DNA from 4 places in the Oceanobacillus sp. AG genome. Region 2 is predicted to be linked to each of the others. Evidence: riboswitches for the same ligand, from Rfam matches in the RefSeq annotation. Region 2 holds a riboswitch; each other region holds the start of a gene.
The links. A riboswitch is a leader RNA that binds a small molecule or an ion and turns the genes downstream of it on or off. The one in region 2 is predicted to bind S-adenosylmethionine.
Positions count from the first base shown of each region.

Region 1: another riboswitch for S-adenosylmethionine. It lies ahead of GN217_RS00225 (O-acetylhomoserine aminocarboxypropyltransferase/cysteine synthase family protein); the one in region 2 lies ahead of GN217_RS09910 (5-methyltetrahydropteroyltriglutamate--homocysteine S-methyltransferase).
Region 3: another riboswitch for S-adenosylmethionine. It lies ahead of GN217_RS00720 (methionine ABC transporter ATP-binding protein); the one in region 2 lies ahead of GN217_RS09910 (5-methyltetrahydropteroyltriglutamate--homocysteine S-methyltransferase).
Region 4: another riboswitch for S-adenosylmethionine. It lies ahead of metK (methionine adenosyltransferase); the one in region 2 lies ahead of GN217_RS09910 (5-methyltetrahydropteroyltriglutamate--homocysteine S-methyltransferase).

Region 1 is NZ_WOWT01000002.1:45,311-47,493, forward strand. Features, by position in the region: gene GN217_RS00225 (O-acetylhomoserine aminocarboxypropyltransferase/cysteine synthase family protein) at 1-1,366, opposite strand, end outside; SAM riboswitch class I at 1,486-1,603, opposite strand; gene rarD (EamA family transporter RarD) at 1,868-2,183, opposite strand, start outside.
Region 2 is NZ_WOWT01000016.1:19,010-21,192, forward strand. Features, by position in the region: gene GN217_RS09910 (5-methyltetrahydropteroyltriglutamate--homocysteine S-methyltransferase) at 203-1,300, opposite strand; SAM riboswitch class I at 1,478-1,581, opposite strand; gene GN217_RS09915 (MDR family MFS transporter) at 1,644-2,183, opposite strand, start outside.
Region 3 is NZ_WOWT01000002.1:157,749-159,931, reverse strand. Features, by position in the region: gene GN217_RS00725 (methionine ABC transporter permease) at 1-206, opposite strand, end outside; gene GN217_RS00720 (methionine ABC transporter ATP-binding protein) at 212-1,228, opposite strand; SAM riboswitch class I at 1,634-1,745, opposite strand; gene GN217_RS00715 (pyridoxal phosphate-dependent aminotransferase) at 1,825-2,183, opposite strand, start outside.
Region 4 is NZ_WOWT01000008.1:8,165-10,347, reverse strand. Features, by position in the region: gene pckA (phosphoenolpyruvate carboxykinase (ATP)) at 1-796, opposite strand, end outside; SAM riboswitch class I at 1,135-1,240, shown strand; gene metK (methionine adenosyltransferase) at 1,362-2,183, shown strand, end outside.

The DNA of each region.
Region 1 (2,183 bases), on a different contig from region 2:
ACCCATTGGAGCGATCGAAAGGCGAATGGAGCAACCAGTTAGCTGCGTCATCCGCAGTCGGTGTGAATTGTGGTGCTTCACCAGTTGCTTTTGCAATAGCTTGGTCAAGGTCTTTCAAGATATCTTTCGTTGACTCAAGACCAATTGATAGCCGGACAAGCTCTTCAGGCGTACCACTCTTTTGTAAGTCCTCTGCACTTAGTTGTTGGTGTGTCGTTGAAGCGGGATGAATAATAAGGGATTTCGAATCTCCAACGTTTGCCACATGGGACCAGAGGGTAATGTTATCGATCAACTTACGTCCTGCTTCCCGGCCACCTTTAATACCAAATGTAATTATAGATCCTGCGCCTCGGTTTAAATACTTTTTCCCCAATTCATAGGATGGGTGCTCCTCAAGCCCTGGATAGTTGACCCATTCAACAGCTGGGTGGTTCTTTAGGTACTTAACGACCTCTTTCGTATTTTCCAAATGACGATCAATACGTACTTGTAAAGACTCTAGCCCTTGAATGAAAGTGAATGCGCTCTTTGGACTTAGTGATGCACCAATATCACGTAGAAGTTGAACACGTAATTTTGTTGCATATGCAGCCGGTCCTACATCTGCGTATTTTAAACCTTTATAGCTATCGTCCGGTGTTGTGAACTCAGGGAAACGCGGGTTATCCCAGTTGAAGCGTCCACCGTCAATAACGACACCGCCGATAGTTGAACCATGACCGCCAATCCATTTCGTTGCCGAGTGGATCACAATATCTGCGCCCCAGCTAATTGGTTTTGTGATGAATGGGGTTGCAAATGTATTATCGATAATGAGTGGAAGCCCATTTTCATGCGCGATTTCAGCAACTGCTTCAATATCAAATACGTTCAAGCTTGGGTTCGTAATCGTTTCCCCGAATATTGCTTTCGTTTTATCCGTGATTGCTGCACGGAAATTCTCCGGGTTTGTTCCGTCTACTAGCTTAAATGTGATTCCGTATTTCGGTAAGGTGTTTAGGAACAGGTTATACGTTCCACCGTAAAGATTGCTGTCCGCAATGATTTCATCACCGGTTCCAGCGATGTTTAGAATAGCGAGCGTAATAGCAGCCATTCCGGAAGATGTTGCCACTGCTCCTACACCATCTTCAAGATCCGCAATCCGTTGTTCAAAAGCTCCGACGGTCGGGTTGGTGATTCTTGTATAAATGTTTCCTGCTTCTGTGAGCCCGAAAAGATTTTGTGCATGCTCCGTATCCCGGAAAACATAGGAAGTTGTTTCATAAATCGGAACCGCTCTTGCCCGTGATGTTGGATCTGCTTCCTCTTGACCAGAGTGAAGAGCTTGTGTTTCTAAATTGAAAATGTTGAATTCTGACATTGATAATTCCTCCTTGGTTTTGAAAAATATGTAGCTTGGAATGTTTTGGAGAGAGGGGAATAATTAAAACGCCCCCCTTCCTTAAGAAGAGGGGCGTATAGTTTACTATACATATCCTCCTCTTATCTTCCAGATCCGGGTAGATCTGTAGGATTTAGCACCATTAAAAGTAAAATTGCTTACTTCAAGGTTGCCGGGCTTCATCGGGCCTAATCCCTCCGCCGCTCTTGATAAGAAGATTTCTTGCTTCAGATTTGCTAGAAGCGCGTTAATTGCGCTACTTAAAAATCTTTTATAAATTTACAGATGATTATAACGTTTAATCCAGACTAATGTCAACCCCTTTAGTTGGTTTTTTAAAAAAGATTGATACCGGGACATGGGGTCAGAGCGTTTGTCCCGCTGGTCTGGGACATGGGGGTCAGAGCAATTGTCCCGCAGGCGCTGGAACATTGGGGTCAGTGTATCTGTCCCACTGGGACAAGTGCTCTGACCCCATTCTTATGTATTTGCCTGTCTTTTCGCTGGGTGATGATATACCGAGCTTAAATAGAGAATTAATGCAAACCAGATAAATAAAAAGGCGATAAATTTTTCTATTGAAAAAGCTTCATGATAGACGAATACTCCTAGGAAGAGCATGATCGTCGGTGTAATGAATTGTAAAATCCCTACCATAGATAGCGGAATTGCTTTTGCTCCATTAGCAAATAATAAAAGTGGAATTGCTGTGGCGATCCCTGCGCCAATAAGTAAAAGATTTGTCCCGGATATAGCAGAGGACAGAGTGAAAGCTTGACGTGGTAGCAGGAAAAGG
Region 2 (2,183 bases):
TTGTTCCTTCCCTCCCCACTGAATGTTAGTTGAACAGAATCAGGGATTTACGGACTGTATATCCCCCCACCTTCACATGTTGGGCTTCCCCGTTTAGAAGTGGGGGTATTACAGACCGTTAATGTGTATAAAACACGAGAGTCTTCTGCTTGTTAAATAACAGGTGTACCGTCCAAATGCTTAAGATTATCTCATTTTGGTATCACCAAATTTCCTTTGATAACTCAACGATAAAGCGTAATTTCTCCCATTGCTGTTCTTCCGTTAACTTATTTCCGTGATGGGTTGATGAAAATCCGCATTGTGGGCTTAAGCAAATTTGCTCCTTGGGAATGTATTGTGTCGCTTCTTTTATTCGATCTTTAAGCTTTTCCTTATCTTCCAGTTCACCTGACTTCGAAGTAACTAATCCAAGGACCACTTGTGGCCCACCCTTAGGAATATGGGCTAAAGCTTTGAAATCCCCAGAACGTTCGTCATCATATTCCAGGAAAAATCCATCCACTTTTTCCTTCGCGAGTAAGGTTGGTGCAATCAAATCATAACTACCACTGAACATGTATGCAGACTGGTAATTTCCACGGCATAAGTGCGTTGTGACAGTTAAATCCGCTGGTTTACCATCCAACACTCCATTGATTACGCGGAGGGCCAAGTCGATGTATTGCTCTCTCGAGTAGCCATCTTCAGGGAATTCCTTCTCAGGAGAAGAGAGTCCTGCAATGTATACGTCATCCAATTGCAAGTAACGGACACCTGCATCGTAAAACGCTTGAATCGCATCACGGTATGCTTGAATAACATCTTTCGCATAATCTTCAATATCAGAATAAACCGTTTCATCCATCATGCCGGGGTGGAATAGCTGATTCGGACTTGGAATCGTTTGTTTTGCGACTGCACGACCATCAACAATTTTATTAAAGACCTTAAAGTCCTCAATAAATGGATGGTTCGGATTGAATGACACTTTTCCGTTGTTGCGAATTGTGTACTTTTCTGTTTCTATCCCTTTAAATCGATAACCATGCTCTGGAACATAGCCCTCTATGCCATTTAAATGCTCAAGGAAATCAGTGTGCCAGAATCTACGGCGGAATTCTCCATCCGTTACAACCTCTAAGCCAACTTCAATCTGCTTATCAACAATTCGGGTAATCTCTTCTGTTTCAATCGCATATAATTCATCCGCTGACTTCTTTTCGGCCTGAAAATCTGCTCTTGCTTGCTTAATGCTTTCGGGTCTTAATAAACTTCCAACATGATCTGCTCGAAATGGCGCTTTCGTAAGTGTCGTCATTGTATTTCCCCTTTTCATTATATATTTTGATTAGAAGACTCTGTCTTCACCAAGCTTTTACGGCGAATGCTCTAGTTGCATTTATGCGGGAAGAAAGGATTTCTACTTTCATATCTGCAAAAATAAGAAAATCCCCTTCTTGAAAATAAGAAGAGGATTCTAGTATCGTGTCTACTCTTCTTATCTTCAAGCATATGACGCTACTGGAATTAGCACAGTACATATTCATGTCTGTTGCTGAAGCTTCACAGGGCCAGTCCCTCCACTTCTCTTGATAAGAAAATTTGCTTTATTAAGTTATTAGCTATACTCTACATAGCTTTTAGATAATTGTCAACCTTTTTTAAACATTTTCTTCAACCGGCCGAGCGCGGTAGACAACGAAGGATAGAATTACTGCGATGATCGTAATGATAAAGATAATAAAGTAGACATGCTCCACTGCAACAACCATCGCTTGCGTTATTGATTGTTGAGACGCAGGATCCGCAACACCTGCGAGATAACTGGCCTGTTTCGAATTTAAAATACTGATAAATACCGAAACTCCAATTGCCCCGCTCAACGGCTGCAGCGTGGACATCACAGCCGTACCGTGCGGATATAATCGCTTCGGCAGCTGATTCAGCCCATTTGTTTCAGCCGGCATCATCGTTGCAGATACGCTAAGCATAATGAGCATGAAGCCAACGATAATAACCCAAGGCGGAGTATCAGCTGTCATTTGACTGAACATAAACATCGTCCCAGCAAGCACAATTGTCGCAGGTATCATCATCACCCGCGGGCCAACTTTATCAAATAACGCACCCATAAATGGGCTCATAATCCCGTTTAAAATACTTCCTGGCAAGAGCAACATCCCAGCCACGGCTGGCGCGAG
Region 3 (2,183 bases), on a different contig from region 2:
ATCGAGCGGACTATGTTTATAACGAGATTCAATAATTGATAGACGAATTTATTTTCCAATGATTGTCCCGGGCGTGTCAGTACAACAAGTATGCCTAAAGGCACCCCAATCAAAATCGCAAAAAATAAGGAAATGATGACCATTTGAAACGTTTCAATGATAGCTTGGCCAATAATAGGCAGCCATTGTTCGATAAAGTTTTCCATTTTATTTATTCACCCTCCACTTCTTCTGTCACGACCCCTTGATCGTTTAAGAACGTTAAGGAGGCATTGATTTGTTCCTGTTCACCAACAAGATGAATGATCAGATTTCCGACGATCCCGTTTTTCAATTCCATAATATTCGCCGTTAAAATATTCGGCTTCACTTTAAACTTCTCAATCACTTGTGCAAGTAAAGGCTCCCCGGCACTCTCTCCAATAAATGTTAGGCTTGTCACCGTACCATTTAGTTTCAATTGGTTGATGAGTGATGCGGATAATTTACGCTGGGAAATCGTATCTAAAAACTTCTTTGTCGTCTTATGACGGGGATCGGTGAACAATTCGATACTGGAGCGCTGTTCAACGATTTCTCCATTTTCTAGAACCGAAACGTCATCACAAATTTTCTGAATGACACTCATTTCGTGGGTAATGAGTAAGATGGTTATCCCCAGTTCTTCGTTAATCTTAAGGAGTAAATCAAGAATTGAATTCGTTGTTTCGGGGTCAAGGGCACTTGTCGCCTCGTCGCTCAGCAGGATTTCCGGTTCCTGTGATAATGCGCGTGCAATGGCGACCCGCTGCTTCTGTCCGCCAGATAATTGAGAAGGGTAGCTGTCCCCTCTGTCTGCTAAATCAACAATTTTCAAATATTTTTCTACACGTTCTTTCACTTCTGTTTTGTTAAGCCCTAGAAGTCTTAGTGGTGTTGCTACGTTCTCATAAACGGTTGCAGTCTTCATGAGATTGAAATGCTGGAAAATCATTCCGATCTTCTGTCTCATTTTCCGCAAATTTTCATTTGATAGGGCTGTTAGCTCTGTACCATTGATCGTTACCGTTCCACTGTTCGGCTTTTCTAGTAAATTGACGAGCCGGATCAAGGTACTTTTACCGGCACCACTGTAGCCAATGACACCGTGGATTTCACCTTTTTTTACATGAAGGTTAACATTGTTTACCGCTGTAACATCCCCATTTTTAGATGGGAATACCTTCGTGATGTTCTCTAATTTGATCATCTATCTACCTTTCCCTTCCAATTGTCTTTAGATTAAGAAATAGTTGGTATAAACAAAGGCGGAAGCGCCCTTGCAGGTTAAAAACGCGACGTCCTGTCGCAACACCTGCACTAGCACATCCTGTGCGTCGTAGCAACGTACAAACTGGAGCACTCCGGAATGAGATAAAGGAAACACGGCGAACGTAGAGAGCCGATGTTGACTTATCGATTGGAGGAGTGTGAAGTTTGGGACTGCGCACTGCTCGTCCCACCAAAAGATCTGCTAGTTGCTGGGCGCAGAGCGGACGTGGCTGGCCCTGGACACCTAAGTTATCACAACACTTTTACTTTATAGTTCCTTATACAATAAAAATAGCCTCTCTTTTCTAAAGAAAGAGAGGCTTTGTATGTATTCAGAGGTCCTCTCTTATCTTTCAAAACATCACGTTTTGCTGGAATTAGCACCTCTTTTATGGTTGACATAAAAAGGTTGCCGAGCTTCATCGGGCCAGTCCCTCAGCTACTCTTGATAAGAGATAAAACTATTTAATTATATTGATATAGACTACAGCAAAAGTTACGTGTCGTCAACTCTTATTTTAGTAATCTTTCAGACTAAGAGAAAAGTTTAAGTTTTTCAATCCGTTCGACTGCTTCTTCAAGACGGGCTTCATCAACTAGTAAACCGATCCGGATATAACCTTCCCCGTACGTCCCGAAGCCATTTCCGGCGGCGACAGCAACATCAGCCTTTTCCAGTAGCAAATCAGCAAATTGCTCACTTGTATACCCACTCGGAACCGGCAGCCATGCAAAGAACGAGCCACTAGGAGCTTCAACTTCCCAACCAATCCGTTTACATGCCGCGATTAATGCATTCCTGCGCCCTTCATACAGCTCGACTAATTCCTCCACACTTGATTGCTCTGCAGTTAAGGCAACAGCCGCCGCATGTTGGACTGCGGGGAACAGAC
Region 4 (2,183 bases), on a different contig from region 2:
CGCCTTCAATATTAAATACACCATTCGGACTCCAGCCATGTTCATCATCACCAATCAACCGGCGGTATGGATCAGCAGAAAGAGTCGTTTTTCCGGTTCCGGATAGGCCGAAAAATAATGCCACGTCACCCTCTTGACCAACGTTCGCTGAGCAGTGCATCGATAGAACATCCTGCTGTGGCAGCAGATAGTTCATTACAGAGAAAATCGACTTTTTAATTTCCCCTGCATATTCCGTTCCCCCGATTAATACGACACGCTTCTTGAAGGAAATGATGATGAATGTCTCTGAATTCGTCCCATCTTCTGCAGGGTCTGCTTTAAAATGCGGTGCTGAAATAACCGTAAATTCTGCTTGATGTGTTTTAAGTTCTTCTTCTGTAGGTGTTATAAATAGTTGACGGGCAAAAAGATTATGCCAGGCAAATTCGTTAATTACTTGGATCGGTAAACGATATTTTTCATCCGCTCCAGCAAAGCCTTGGAACTGATAAACTTCGTCCTTTTCCATTAAGTAATTTACTACCTTTTCGTGTAACTTATCAAAGGAAGCTTCATCGATCGGTTGATTCACTGGACCCCATTCAACCGTATCTTCCGTAATCTCGTCTTTAACAATAAATTTGTCTTTCGGTGAACGACCTGTATATTTACCTGTAGTTGCAGTTACTGCTCCTGTTGAAGTTAGAACGCCTTCATTTCGATCTAACACGCGTTCCACCAGACGAGCTACTGAATAGTTTCGATTCAAATTCTCGTGTTCTAATAGTTGGTTTGTCAATGATTTCTCCACCATTTTCATTCTTATTCTCCTGCCTTTTAAAAGGTTTTGTTGAAGGAAGACTGCAAACTTCCTCCTTATCGCTTATCTTAAATCTGACATTAGTATAACACATTAAATGGAATAGTCCATACTAATTGAAAAATTTTTTGAGAACTGTCGGTAACCTATTTTAGTTCGTTATCATTTTTGTTGGAAAACGATTTCAATATGTTGTTCTATATTTGATTGTAACAAAGAACAGACAGTATGAAAATAAAACTGGTAAAAAATAATGAAATATGATACGCTATTTTTCAGTAATCGATTATTAAGTAACGAATCCCTTTTAAATAAGGTTATAATAATTTCAATTCTTATTCAGAGCTGGTGGAGGGACAGACCCGGTGAAGCCCAGCAACCTCACGATTTGTGAAAGGTGCTAATCTGTTGCAAGGAATTTTCCTTGAACAATAAGAGTGAAAGGCTAATTAATCCTTTCCTCATACTTGCGGGAAAGGATTTTTATTTTCATGCTTTGAATAATGGAACGAATGGAGATTGGGTTCCGTTACATATTACAAAGGAGAGAACAAGCCAAATGGCTGCAAATGCAAATCGTCGTTTATTTACTTCAGAATCAGTAACAGAGGGACATCCTGATAAAATGTCGGATCAAATATCTGATGCGATACTGGATGATATTTTAAAAGAAGATCCAGATGCACGTGTGGCATGCGAGACAGTCGTTACAACGGGAATGGTGCTCGTAGCAGGTGAAATCACAACTACAACTTATGTAGATATACCGCAAATTGTCCGCCAGACGGTGAAAGACATTGGTTACACCCGAGCAAAGTATGGCTTTGATTATGAAACTTGTGCCGTCATGACTGCAATTGATGAGCAATCACCTGATATTGCCGGTGGGGTCGATAAGGCACTTGAAGCAAGAGAAGGGAAGATGGAAGAAGAAATAGAAGCAATCGGAGCAGGTGACCAAGGATTAGTGTTCGGTTATGCGACGAAAGAGACGGAAGAATATATGCCACTTCCAATTAGTCTTTCCCATAAGCTTGCAAGACGTCTTTCCGATGTAAGAAAAAACCGGGTATTGGATTATTTACGTCCAGATGGGAAGACACAAGTTACCGTCGAATATGATGAAAAGAATCAACCAGTTCGTGTGGATACAATCGTTGTTTCTACTCAGCATCATGAAGACATTCCGAATGAACAGATTATTTCTGACATTCGAGAGTATGTTATAAAACCGGTTATACCAGAAGCGCTTTTAGATGAAGATACAAAATACTTCATCAATCCATCTGGCCGCTTCGTGCTTGGCGGTCCGCAAGGTGATGTCGGCTTAACGGGCCGGAAGATCATCGTGGATACGTACGGAGGCTACGCACGTCACGGC